4 regions of the Bacillus sp. SH7-1 genome follow, and region 1 is predicted to be linked to each of the others. Evidence: predicted binding sites of a transcription regulator. Region 1 holds the regulator's gene; each other region holds the start of a gene.

The links. The regulator Rex, encoded in region 1, represses fermentation and respiration genes when NADH is low (regulators of the CRP and FNR family bind a similar motif). The targets are predictions, from matches to a motif close to TTGTGAAATATTTCACAA.
Region 2: the regulator Rex is predicted to act here: its motif matches at 1,230-1,247, upstream of hcp (hydroxylamine reductase).
Region 3: the regulator Rex is predicted to act here: its motif matches at 1,680-1,697, upstream of nirB (NADPH-nitrite reductase large subunit).
Region 4: the regulator Rex is predicted to act here: its motif matches at 1,814-1,831, upstream of adhE (bifunctional acetaldehyde-CoA/alcohol dehydrogenase).

The regions. Positions count from the first base shown of each region.
Region 1 covers NZ_QNUD01000031.1:9,959-13,178, reverse strand. The annotation lists gene DN390_RS22650 (ABC-F family ATP-binding cassette domain-containing protein) at 1-953, opposite strand, end outside; gene DN390_RS22645 (redox-sensing transcriptional repressor Rex) at 1,141-1,770, shown strand; gene DN390_RS22640 (YdiK family protein) at 1,800-1,991, opposite strand; gene DN390_RS22635 (CPBP family intramembrane glutamic endopeptidase) at 1,988-2,737, opposite strand; gene groES (co-chaperone GroES) at 3,139-3,220, shown strand, end outside.
Region 2 covers NZ_QNUD01000007.1:57,805-61,024, forward strand. The annotation lists gene DN390_RS06605 (hypothetical protein) at 1-82, opposite strand, end outside; gene DN390_RS06610 (hypothetical protein) at 216-497, shown strand; gene hcp (hydroxylamine reductase) at 1,312-2,598, shown strand; gene DN390_RS06620 (PadR family transcriptional regulator) at 3,021-3,220, shown strand, end outside.
Region 3 covers NZ_QNUD01000015.1:162,173-165,392, reverse strand. The annotation lists gene nirB (NADPH-nitrite reductase large subunit) at 1-1,662, opposite strand, end outside; gene ric (iron-sulfur cluster repair di-iron protein) at 1,871-2,578, opposite strand; gene DN390_RS14625 (group-specific protein) at 2,856-3,220, shown strand, end outside.
Region 4 covers NZ_QNUD01000005.1:313,063-316,282, forward strand. The annotation lists gene DN390_RS04935 (O-acetylserine dependent cystathionine beta-synthase) at 1-630, shown strand, start outside; gene DN390_RS04940 (bifunctional cystathionine gamma-lyase/homocysteine desulfhydrase) at 634-1,767, shown strand; gene adhE (bifunctional acetaldehyde-CoA/alcohol dehydrogenase) at 2,027-3,220, shown strand, end outside.

The sequences.
Region 1 (3,220 bases):
AAGGAAGCTGACTTAGAGTCACCTAATGGTCTTGTTAATAATTCCATTCGGTCTAATTGTTTCCGGCGGCTTTGCGCACGTTTTGTCGTAGATGCACGAGCTATATTTTTTTGAACGAAGTCCTCTAGCTTAGCGATTTCATCCTGTTGTTTTTCATAACGTTTCATTTCTTGCTCGTATAGTGCTGATTTTAAGTCTAAATATTTACTGTAGTTACCAACAAATCGTCTACTTTCTTTATTCGAAATTTCATATACTTGTGTAACAAGTTTATCTAAGAAATAACGGTCATGGGAAACGATTAGTATTGCGCCAGGATAACCTTGTAAATATTGTTCAAGCCAAGTTAATGTTTCGATGTCTAAATGGTTTGTAGGCTCGTCCAAAATAAGTAGGTCTGGTTTCGTTAATAATAATTTACCGAGAGCTAATCGTGTTTTTTGTCCACCGCTTAATGTAGAAATCGTCGTCTGGTGCGTTTCAACTGGGAAGCCAAGACCACTTAAAATCGAACGGATATCTGCTTCGTACTGATAGCCACCTTGATCTTTATAATCTAATTGTAATTGGTCATAATCAGCTAATAATCTTTCATATGTAGCCTCGTTTGAAAAGTTTTCTTCTTTTCCCATCTCTTGCTCTAGCCTTCGAAGTTTTGTCTCCATTTGCTGCAAGTGTGTAAAGACGGTTAACATTTCATCCCAAATTGTTAAAGACGTTTCTAACCCGGTATTTTGGGCTAAATATCCGATTGAGACATCTTTCGGTTTTATAATTTCGCCACCATCATGAGATAGCTCACCAGCTATTATTTTTAATAATGTAGATTTTCCGGCTCCATTTCGTCCGACTAATGCGATACGATCTTTCGTTTGAACTTCCAATTTTATGTTTGCAAGAATCGTTTCTGCACCGTATAATTTCGAAAGCGCGTTTACTTGTAATAAAATCAATGTTTTCACCTCAAATAATTTCTTAACTTTGCCATGTTTATATTTCTCAATCATACTAAAAATAGTGTATAGTTTAAAATACAGAGAGAATACTTCTTCTTTCTATTATACAAGGAATTTAATAAGTGCTAAACTTCTGTATTTGATTAAAGCATATGAATAAAGATAGGAAGAGAGGAGAGGTTATATGGAGCAGCAGAAAATTCCACAAGCCACTGCTAAGAGATTGCCTCTATACTATCGATTTATCCAAAACTTATCTCTGTCTGGTAAGCAACGTGTTTCATCTGCCGAATTAAGTGAAGCGGTAAAGGTTGATTCCGCAACAATTCGAAGAGATTTCTCATACTTTGGAGCGTTAGGGAAAAAAGGATATGGATATAACGTAAATTATTTATTATCATTTTTCCGTGAAACACTCGACCAAGATGATATAACACGTGTAGCGCTTATTGGAGTAGGTAATTTAGGGACCGCTTTCTTACATTATAATTTCACGAAAAACAATAATACAAAAATTGAAATGGCGTTTGATGTTAGTGAAGAGAAAGTTGGAACAGAAATCGGAGGCATTCCTGTATATCACTTAGATGAATTAGAAGAACGTTTATCAACTGATATACAAGTGGCAATATTAACAGTACCCGCTACAGTAGCGCAATCTGTAGCCGATAGATTGGCAGAAACAAACGTGCATGGTATTTTGAATTTCACACCAGCACGCTTAAATGTGTCAGACAATATAAGAATTCATCATATTGATTTAGCAGTGGAGTTACAAACACTTGTTTACTTTTTAAAAAATTATCCACAATAAAACGCAGAGGAAGCGACCTCTGCGTTTTATTATTGTTTTTTCTTTGTGAATTTAACTAAGATAAGGCGAAGTGCCAAATTAAAATCAATCGTTGCCATAACTGCAAATAGTATTGTCCACATATTCCAAATTGTATCTGTTACGTTCGTAATGGCGAAGCGTGTAAAGATACATCCTAGAAGGAAGTACAATGCAGCCATGAACAATGGTGAGTTTCTCATACTAAAAATCCTCCGATAAAGCCTTGCATTTCTTCAGCTTCTTTAATCATTTCTTGAATTTGTTCGTTACTCACTAAAACTTGAGCAATTGCAACTAATGTATTCATTGCAACATGAGCTGCAATCGGAACGATAATACGCTTCGTTTTTACATATAAGAAGGCGAATACGAGCCCCATAGCAGTGTATACCAATAAGTGAGTAAAATCAAAATGAATCGCCGCAAATACAAGGGAACTAATGATAGCGGCAATAAAGAAGTTAAACTTCTTATAAAGTGTACCAAATAAAATTTTTCTAAATACGATTTCTTCCAAAATAGGTCCTATTATAGAGATGACGATAAGGAACCAAGGTGTCGTTCTTGCGATATCCATGAGTCTTGCTGTATTTTCAGATCCAGGTTTAATACCTAATACATACATTTCAATCATACCAGCAATACTTTGCGAGAAAAATGCTAAGAAGAACCCGATAAAAATCCAACCGATCGTAGCTGGAACAGTAGAACGCTTTGTATCTAAATGTCTGTCGCGAATATCTGTTCTAAGTAACCAAAGTACGATACATAATGCAATAAAGAAGCTAATGATTGCCCAGTGACCAGTTATGAGTTGAAATTTCTCTTCCCTAGTGAATCCCCTGTTATCATAAAGTCCAGTTTTCAGGAGAAGTGGTAATCCAGCAATTGATGATAACTGCATTAAAATGTATGTAACGATAACCCACCAATATTGTTTTTTCAAATGGTTTAACCATCCTTTCTAACTCTAGTGTATGAGATAAGGTAGGATAACATGTAAAGATGCTACCTACGATATAAACTTTACTTACATTATGTTTTTTTTGTAAATCCTTGTTTGAAATTATAATAGAAGACAGGAGAAAGTTGTGTGTGTAGCGAAAACAACTTAGGGTGTCCTTTCATATTGTAACATACGAGTAGTGGAAACAACGATTCATATAGTAAAGGTAGAAGAAGAGGAACTCTATATAGAAAAGTTTATAGCTTAATTTGCGAAAAAATTATGATTTTTTTACTTGCAAAAGAAATTGAGATTATTTATTATTATAAGTGTGTTAGCACTCGGGTGACCTGAGTGCTAATAAATAAAATTTACATAACAAAATGAGGAGGTTATTGTTCATGCTAAAGCCATTAGGTGATCGCGTTGTAATTGAGCTTGTTCAAGCGGAAGAAAAAACAGCAAGTGGTATTGTATTACCAG
Region 2 (3,220 bases), on a different contig from region 1:
GCCAGCCAACGATATCAAATAATAAATGTAGTCCAATTGAAAGAACTACAAATTGTAGTAATGTCTTAAAGAATCTTTTCATAAAGTGCCCCCTTAAAATAAAAGGTTTTATCAACAGTGTTGTATATTACTATTATACATTAAATGTGTCCTATGGTAAAATTTACATAAGTTAGTGAAATAAAACAAATGAAAGCTAATGAGGAGGAATAGTCATGGAATTTTGGATGATCATACCGATAGCGGTCTTTGGATTTATTTATATTACTGAAAAATTAAATAGAATTGAAAAGAAAACGGATGCACGTTTAAAGAGGATGGAAGATAGATTACAGCTAATTTCGAAAGAAATGGGAATTGTAGATAGAGAACCTGAAATTAATAAAGAGTTGCGTCAGCTTATGGAAGAAGGAAAAACAGTTACAGCAGTTAAGAAAGTAAGAGAAGTTTTTGGGTTTTCATTGTTAGAAGCGAAGCAATATGTAGATAAATTATAAAAAGATCATCCATTTGGGTGATCTTTTTTACTGAATCGTACATGTATTTACTTTTACATACATTGGATTTGTTGAAATAAGAAACTGTGGGAATATAAAAGCGAGGAGAAACAATTTTCTCCTCGCTTTCTTCTAACTATATTTAAATGCGAAGTCTGCATACGTTACTGAGATTTTAATTCCAAGTATACAAATACCAGTACCGTCATAATTGCTATAACGACGTAAGTAGCATCAAGCATTATAAGTGTTTTTAAAGTTTCAGTCATCCTCATTCACCCCTGGTATGAAAATATAACATAATCTCTTATCAATCAGATCAGAGATTATAAAGATAACAATGTACATGAAATTGCTTAAGTAGATTCTATATAAATATATCATATAAATAATGTAAATATTGTAAAGATAGTGTAAATGTATTGTAAATAAAGTGATTTTTCATAAAATATTTAATCAAAAAATTGATAGGTCTTCAAAATGAAAAAACGCTATTCTTTCTGTTGAATGATAAAAAGAAAGAATAGCGTTTTTGCATGTCTATTTCTGTTTGCTTAAGAGATTCATAGTACGAAATTTTCATTTCGTACTATGAAATAGAAAGTTAAATATGTAATTCAGTAATAGTCTAGCTATTTGAAAACTTTAACAACAGGATTATGTAATGGTTTTTTTGACTTCAATAAAAATATTATTTCAACAATATGAACTGTCACAAATTTATACTTAGTATTGTGATTGATATCACATCCTTTTTTCCTAATGGGTATTATGCTTAGGTTGTAAGGAATGATTGGGAGAGGGTGGGATGATAATGTTTTGTTATCAATGTGAACAAACGCCAACAGGCGGATGTAAAGTAATAGGTGTTTGTGGTAAAAATGAAACAATAGCAAGTTTACAAGATACGATTGTGTTTGGGTTAAAAGGAATTGCGGCTTATCGCACACATGCTGCTCAGTTAGGCTATACGGATGCTTTTGTAGATGCTACAACGCAAGAAGCGCTGTATATGACATTAACAAATTCTAATTTTAATGAACAAGAGCATATTGATATGGCTATGAAAGTTGGGAAATCAGCTTTACGAGTAATGGAGTTGTTAGATGAGGCACATACGAATCACTTCGGTGTGCCAGAGCCTGTTCAAATTACACAAAACCATGTAGAGGGTAAAGCTATTGTAGTTACAGGCCATAATTTATTTGCATTAGAAGAACTATTAAAGCAAACGGAAGGAAAAGGAATTAATATTTATACGCATTCTGAAATGCTACCAGCGCACGGTTATCCGCAGCTGAAAAAATATAAGCATTTAAAAGGGAACATTGGTAAGGCATGGTATGATCAAAGACGTCTTTTCGAAAAATTTACAGGTGCCATATTAGCGACAACGAATTGTGTTATGCCAATTAAAGGATCATACTCTGATCGACTCTTTTCGTATGATATTGCAGGTTTAGAGGGCGTAGAAAAAATTGAAAATGATGATTTTGCACCATTGATTCAAAAAGCGCTAGAACTTCCAGAAGTACATATGGAATCGGATGAACAGTTAGTAACAGGGTTCCATCATCATACAGTATTATCATTAGCCCCAGAAATTATTGAGGCAGTACAAGAAGGAAAGATTAAGCGTTTCTTTGTTATCGCAGGTTGTGATGCTCCGGGAAAAGGCGGAGAATATTATCGTGAATTAGCAACGTCACTTCCTCCAGAAACAGTTATTTTAACGACTTCTTGCGGGAAGTTCCGCTTTAATGATGTGGATTACGGTGTTGTGCCTGGTACAGAGATTCCACGTTACATTGATTTAGGACAATGCAATAATTCCATTTCTACAGTGAAAATAGCGGCTGCTTTAGCAGATGCTTTCCAATGTGAAGTGAACGAATTGCCAGTAAGTATTGTCTTATCATGGTTTGAACAAAAAGCGGTTGCTATTTTACTTGGGCTATTTAGTCTTGGAATTCAAGATATTCGTATCGGTCCAAAGGCGCCTGAATTTATTTCACCTGGTGTGCTTGATGTATTACAGGAAACATTCGGTTTAAAACTAATTACAACTGCAGCGGAAGATATGGATATGATGTTATCGTAACAAAAGGATGATCTGTCTTATTCAGAAGAAGAGCTAGCCTATAGCGCCCCAAAACAAAAATGTAGAATTTTTGTTTTGGGGTATTTTCTTTTCTTAGCGGGATAGGTAATAGTTGATTTTAGAAAAATATAAAAATCGAGTTGACATTTACAACTACTCAGTCATACAATGTAGGAGTAATAGGTGATACTGAGTAGTGCTGTTTCTCAAAATGTTTTCAGTAAACAATAGATAAGAGCGGATTTTAGAAAAATTGTGAAAATCAGTTGACATCTATCGCTACTTAGTCATACAATGTAGTTGTAATAAGTAATACTGAATAGTGTGGTTTTACTCAAAAGCTATTCAGTAAAAATTCGCCTTAGTACTCTGTAATACTGAATATAAGTCAGACAGAATAGGGGGTAAAGGAGGATCAGAACATGGAAAATTTAACTGAAATGCTGAAAGGTTCACTGGAAGGGTGTGTGCTGGAAATCATTAGCCGCCGTGAAACATATGGCTATGAGATTACACGTCACCTGAATGATCTTGGGTTTACCGAAGTAGTAGAAGGAACGGTTTATACCATCCTCGTAAGATTAGAAAAGAAAAAGCTTGTGAATATTGAAAAGAAACCATC
Region 3 (3,220 bases), on a different contig from region 1:
CTGGATGTTACCGTTCATTCTTTCATTAACGAAACGGGAAGATTTATCATCTTCATATTCTTCTGGAATCGCCATACGTAAATAGTAGTTTAAAGCAGGGCGACATTTTGAACAGCCGTCTTCATGTGCAAAACCAAGCACATTTCTTACTTCTTTTGGAGATTTTAAGCCTTTCTCATGAATCGCCGCTACCACTTCATCACGTGATAAAGGTGTACATCCACACATACCGGCAGATTGCGCTGAGGCATCAAAAGCATCTCCAAGTGTATGAGATAAAACTTGTTCTACAAGCGAACGACATTTACCACAAGATCCTGCGGCTTTCGTACAGCCTTTTACCTCTTCGAAAGTCGTTAATTCTTGTTCTAAAATGGCATGTACGATTGTACCTTTCGTAACACCATTACATCCACAAATCGTGTCATTCGCACTCATTGTAGCAACATCAAGTTCACATTCTTCACCAGCTTTGTGAAGAAGGGAAGCTGGTGTATATTCTTGTATATCTTCTTCTTTCTTTAACATGCTAAAGAGGCGTGTACCATCAGCTGTGTCACCATATAAAACGATACCAACGACTTTATTGTCACGAATTAATACTTTTTTATAGGAACGTTTACATTCATCAAAGATGGATATTGCTTTCGTTTGATCATCTTCATAAATTTGGCCTGCAGAGAATAAATCACAACCAGCAACTTTTAATTGCGTACCGACGATACTACCCGTATATCCATCAGTTTGTAAATTTGTTATATGTTTTGCTAATATTGCACCTTGTTCATAAAGAGGGGCAACAAGTCCATATGCAATACCATCATGTTCTGCACATTCGCCAACTGCATAAATGGATTCATCATTTGTCAGCATATAGTCATTAACTACAATGCCGCGATTGACAATTAAACCAGCATCTTTTGCTATTTGCGTATTTGGTCGTATTCCGACAGCCATTACGATTAAATCACAATCTACAACTTCACCATCTTCAAATTGAATGCCCTCAACATAGTCTGTACCAATAATTTTTACAGTTTTCTTTTCCATTAGAAACTTCATGCCTTGTGCTTCTAAATCTTCACGCAGAAGAGAAGCTGCTTTCGTATCTAATTGTTGCTCCATTAAGCTAGGCATTAAATGAACAACATGTACTTCCATTCCTAAGTCAATAAGACCTCTTGCGGCTTCTAAACCAAGTAATCCACCACCAATGACAACCGCCTTTTTCTTTTCTTTAGCAGTATCAATCATAAACTGTGTATCTTCAATAGTTCGAAATCCTGTTACACCAGGAAGAGTGGAACCTTCAACAGGTAAAATAAAAGCACTAGAACCTGTTGCAAGAATAAGCTTGTCATATGTAAGAGTACGATTCTTTTCTGTCATAATAATTTTTTCTTCTCGGTTAATACTTTGAACTTTTTCATTTGTATACAAAGTTATTTCGTTTTCTTCATACCAACTGTATTCATTCATAATGATATCTTGCATATTTGTTTTGCCTTGTAAAACATGAGAGAGCATAATACGATTGTAATTTGGATGTGGTTCATCTCCAAAAATAGTAATCTCATATGAATCACTATCATGTTTTAATATTTCTTCCATACAACGTATGCCAGCCATACCATTTCCGATCATAACTAAACGTTTTTTCATTTTCGTTTCCCCTTTTTATGTGAAATATTGAACAAAGGATTATATTTTTATTATAGAAAATCAAGAAAGGGGGAGATGTGATATTTATCACATTTTTATAATGATTCACAAATTGTTAAAATTCGGATTTGTGTGAGGTGGATGTGGATATTTTTTGTGAAATGAAAAAGCAGGACATAAGTATGTATACTCATGTCCTGCACTTTATTTATGCTCTCGTAATGGCACGTGGAAATAAAATATTATTTTCTAAATGAATGTGCTCAAACAAATCAGACTCTAACGCTTCAAGGCGTTGATAAACAAGTCGATAAGTACCACAAGCTTCTTCTGGAGGGGTAAAGTCATTTGTTACTTTACGAAGTTCTTTTATAATATTTCCGGCATGATTGTGCTCATTTTCTAGTTCATCTACTACTTTACGTAACTTTGCATAGTTTTCATCAGTTGGATTTTTTTCAAATTCTAAAATTAATGGGAAATCTTCTGTTTCTTCTTTAATTAAATGCTGTTCTAATTCCATTTTAAGTTCATGAAATAGCTTATGAATTTGAGCTAAATGCGGCTGATTGGCTCCATGAACACGTAATACTTTAGTCACATATGGACTTAACTGCGGTAACTCTTCATTTAAATAACGATGATGTTTATGAATTACAAAATCAATCAATTCACGATAAGAAGCACTTTTCCAATCAATTTCAGATGCATTTAATCGTTTCATATTATGATAAAGCGTATTTAACTCTGTAAGTACTTCTGTTGCTGATAAATTTCTTTCATGAATTGCATCAATAAGTGGTTTATTACCACCACAACAAAAATCAATTCTATATGATTTAAAAAGATCACTAGCTTTCGGAAATTGTGTAACAATCTCACCGACAATAGAAGTTTCAGTAAATGTATGTTCCATATGAATGCCTCCATAAAGTTTGAATGTAATATCTAAATTAAGAATAGCGATAAATGAAAAACAATGTGGTGATTGAAATCACTTATAATGTGTCAGTTTTGAGAATAATAGGAGTGGTATTTAACAGAGGACATTATAGAGCGGATGGCGAAGAATTTTTTGAGTAGGAAATTATCCACAGGGCATTATTATGATTTAGATTGTATACAAATTTATATTCTATCAATCTAAGTTCGCTTTTGGGTAGTTGGAAGTATATCTTTTATAGGGGGTATTTATGGAATATGTTTATCATATGGTACCAGAAGAACTAAAAGGAGAATATTTAATCCCATTAAATGAATTGAAAAGGGTATATCCAAATTTATATGGTGAGTATATACAAAAATATAAAGATCATACTCAAAGAGAACACTTATTAACACGTAAAATACCCAAATTAGAATGTTTATGGAATGATGTTGTGCATTTTTTACCACTGCATCCTTATGAGATTTATAAAGTATTATTGGAAATAGGAGTAAACATTCATACAAATAAGCTATTTTATAAAATTCCTATTAGCGCACTGAATGGTCAGTGTATGGCAATATACAAGTACTCAAAGCATAATTGGGGTGGACCAAATAGAGAATTAAAAGA
Region 4 (3,220 bases), on a different contig from region 1:
AGTATTGAAAAACAAGAATTAATGAAAGCACTAGGTGCAACAGTCGTGCATACACCGACTGAGCAAGGAATGACCGGCGCAATAGCAAAAGCGAAAGAGTTAGTAAATGACATACCGAATTCATACTCTCCAAGTCAGTTTGCGAATGAAGCAAATCCTCGTGCTTATTTCAAAACACTAGGTCCTGAACTTTGGTCGGCACTTAACGGAGAGATTAATATATTTGTTGCAGGAGCAGGAACTGGTGGTACATTCATGGGGACTGCATCTTATTTAAAAGAAAAAAATGTAGATATAAAAACGGTTATTGTGGAACCAGAAGGATCTATTTTAAATGGTGGTAAAGCTGGCTCGCATGAAACAGAAGGGATTGGCCTTGAATTCATCCCGCCATTTTTGAAAACATCTTATTTTGATGAAATTCATACAATTTCTGATCGAAATGCATTTTTACGAGTGAAAGAATTAGCGCAGAAGGAAGGTCTTCTCGTTGGAAGCTCTTCAGGAGCAGCATTTCATGCAAGCTTACTTGAAGCAGAGAAAGCGGCGCCAGGTACAAATATTGTAACGATTTTTCCTGATAGTAGTGAGCGCTATTTAAGTAAAGACATATACAAAGGATGGGAATAAAAAATGAGAGCAAAGACAAAGTTAATTCATGGTATTCGCATAGGAGAACCTTCAACTGGATCTGTAAACGTACCGATTTATCAAACAAGTACGTACAAACAAGAAGCAGTTGGTAAGCATCAAGGATATGAATATTCACGTACAGGCAACCCAACACGTGCTGCTTTAGAAGAAATGATTGCTGTATTAGAAAATGGTCATGCTGGATTTGCATTTGGTTCAGGAATGGCTGCTATTACAGCGACAATTATGTTGTTTTCAAAAGGTGACCACGTTATTTTAACAGATGATGTGTATGGCGGAACGTATCGCGTGATTACGAAAGTATTAAATCGCTTCGGTATTGAGCATACATTTGTAGATACAACAAATCTAGAAGAAGTTGAAGAAGCGATTCGTCCAAATACGAAAGCAATTTATGTAGAAACACCAACGAACCCACTACTAAAAATTACTGATATTAAAAAAATATCTACTCTTGCTAAAGAGAAAGATTTATTAACAATTATTGATAACACATTCATGACGCCATATTGGCAGTCGCCGATTTCTTTAGGAGCAGACATTGTACTTCATAGTGCAACGAAATATTTAGGAGGTCATAGTGACGTAGTTGCAGGTTTAGTAGTTGTAAATAGCCCACAATTAGCAGAAGACCTTCACTTTGTACAAAACTCAACAGGAGGCATTCTTGGCCCACAAGATAGCTTCTTACTACTTCGTGGTTTAAAAACATTAGGAATTCGAATGGAAGAGCATGAAACGAATTCACGCGCTATTGCTGAGTTCTTAAATAATCATCCAAAAGTAAATAAAGTATATTACCCAGGTCTTGCATCACATCAAAACCACGAATTAGCAACAGAACAAGCAAATGGATTTGGTGCGATTATCTCATTTGATGTAGATAGCGAAGAAACATTAAATAAAGTACTTGAGAAATTACAATACTTTACATTGGCTGAAAGTTTAGGAGCAGTAGAAAGTTTAATTTCTATCCCATCTCAAATGACACATGCATCCATCCCGGCAGATCGCCGCAAAGAATTAGGAATTACAGATACATTAATTCGAATTTCTGTCGGTATTGAAGACGGAGAAGATTTAATTGAAGATTTAGCACAAGCGTTAGCATAGTAAAAATGCACTGCTAATATAGGCAGTGCATTTTTATCACATCATTTTGTGAAATATTTCACAAAATAGACATACACAAATGAAATGATTTCATGTATATTGAATTCATGAAGTGTTACTCACGAACAATCATGTGAAATGTTTCACAAACAATGAAGTTCATGTAGGAAAGCAACTCTATTTTTTTTACGCTAATCGGGACTTATTGTGACCTATAGGGTCTTATTTAGTCCAAGATAGCAGAATAGGAGGAATTTACATGGTAGTCAAAGAGAAAGTTGTAAATGAAATGCAGGAAGTAAAAGAGATGATTGATACGTTAGTGAATAACGGTCGAAAGGCTTTACAAGCATTAGAAAGTTTTACACAAGAGCAAATTGACAACATTGTTCATGAAATGGCATTAGCAGGTGTTGATCAACATATGCCACTTGCAAAGTTGGCTGTTGAAGAAACAGGGCGTGGTGTATATGAAGATAAATGCATTAAAAATATTTTTGCTACTGAATATATTTGGCATAGCATAAAGAAAGATAAAACAGTAGGGATTATTCACGAAGATCCTCATGAAGAAATAATAGAAATTGCGGAACCTGTCGGTGTAGTAGCTGGGGTAACGCCGGTAACGAATCCGACATCGACAACAATGTTTAAAGCATTAATCGCGATAAAAACGAGAAATCCAATTATTTTCGCATTTCATCCTTCCGCACAAAACTGTTCTATTGCAGCCGCGAAAACAGTATACGATGCAGCGGTGAAGGCGGGGGCACCAAAACATTGTATTCAGTGGATTGAAAAACCTTCAGTCGAAGCAACGAAACAATTAATGAACCATGAAGGTGTTGCGCTTGTTTTGGCAACTGGAGGAGCAGGTATGGTGAAATCAGCTTATTCTACTGGAAAACCAGCGCTAGGTGTAGGTCCTGGTAATGTACCATGTTATATAGAGAAATCAGCGCATATAAAACGAGCGGTTAATGATTTGATTTTATCAAAAACTTTTGATAACGGTATGATTTGTGCATCAGAACAAGCAATCATTGTAGACAAGGAAATTTATGATGATGTGAAAACAGAAATGATTGCAAATGATTGTTACTTTGTAACTGAGGAAGAGAGAAGAAAATTAGAAAAGCTTGTTATTAATGAAAATACATGTGCAGTAAATAGTAATATTGTAGGGAAATCAGCACAGTATATTGCCGAATTAGTTGGAATTACTGTACCTAAAAATACAAAAATGCTTGTAGCTGAAATACAAGGTATCGGAGCAGCATATCCACTATCTCGTGAGAAGTTAAGTCCAGTATTAGCTTGTGTAAAAGCAAATTCATTAGAAGAAGGATTTACATATTGCGAAGAAATGTTAAGCCTCGGTGGTTTAGGGCATTCAGCAGTCATTCATTCTGTAAATAAAGAAGTGCAAAAGCAATTTGGATTACGCATGAAA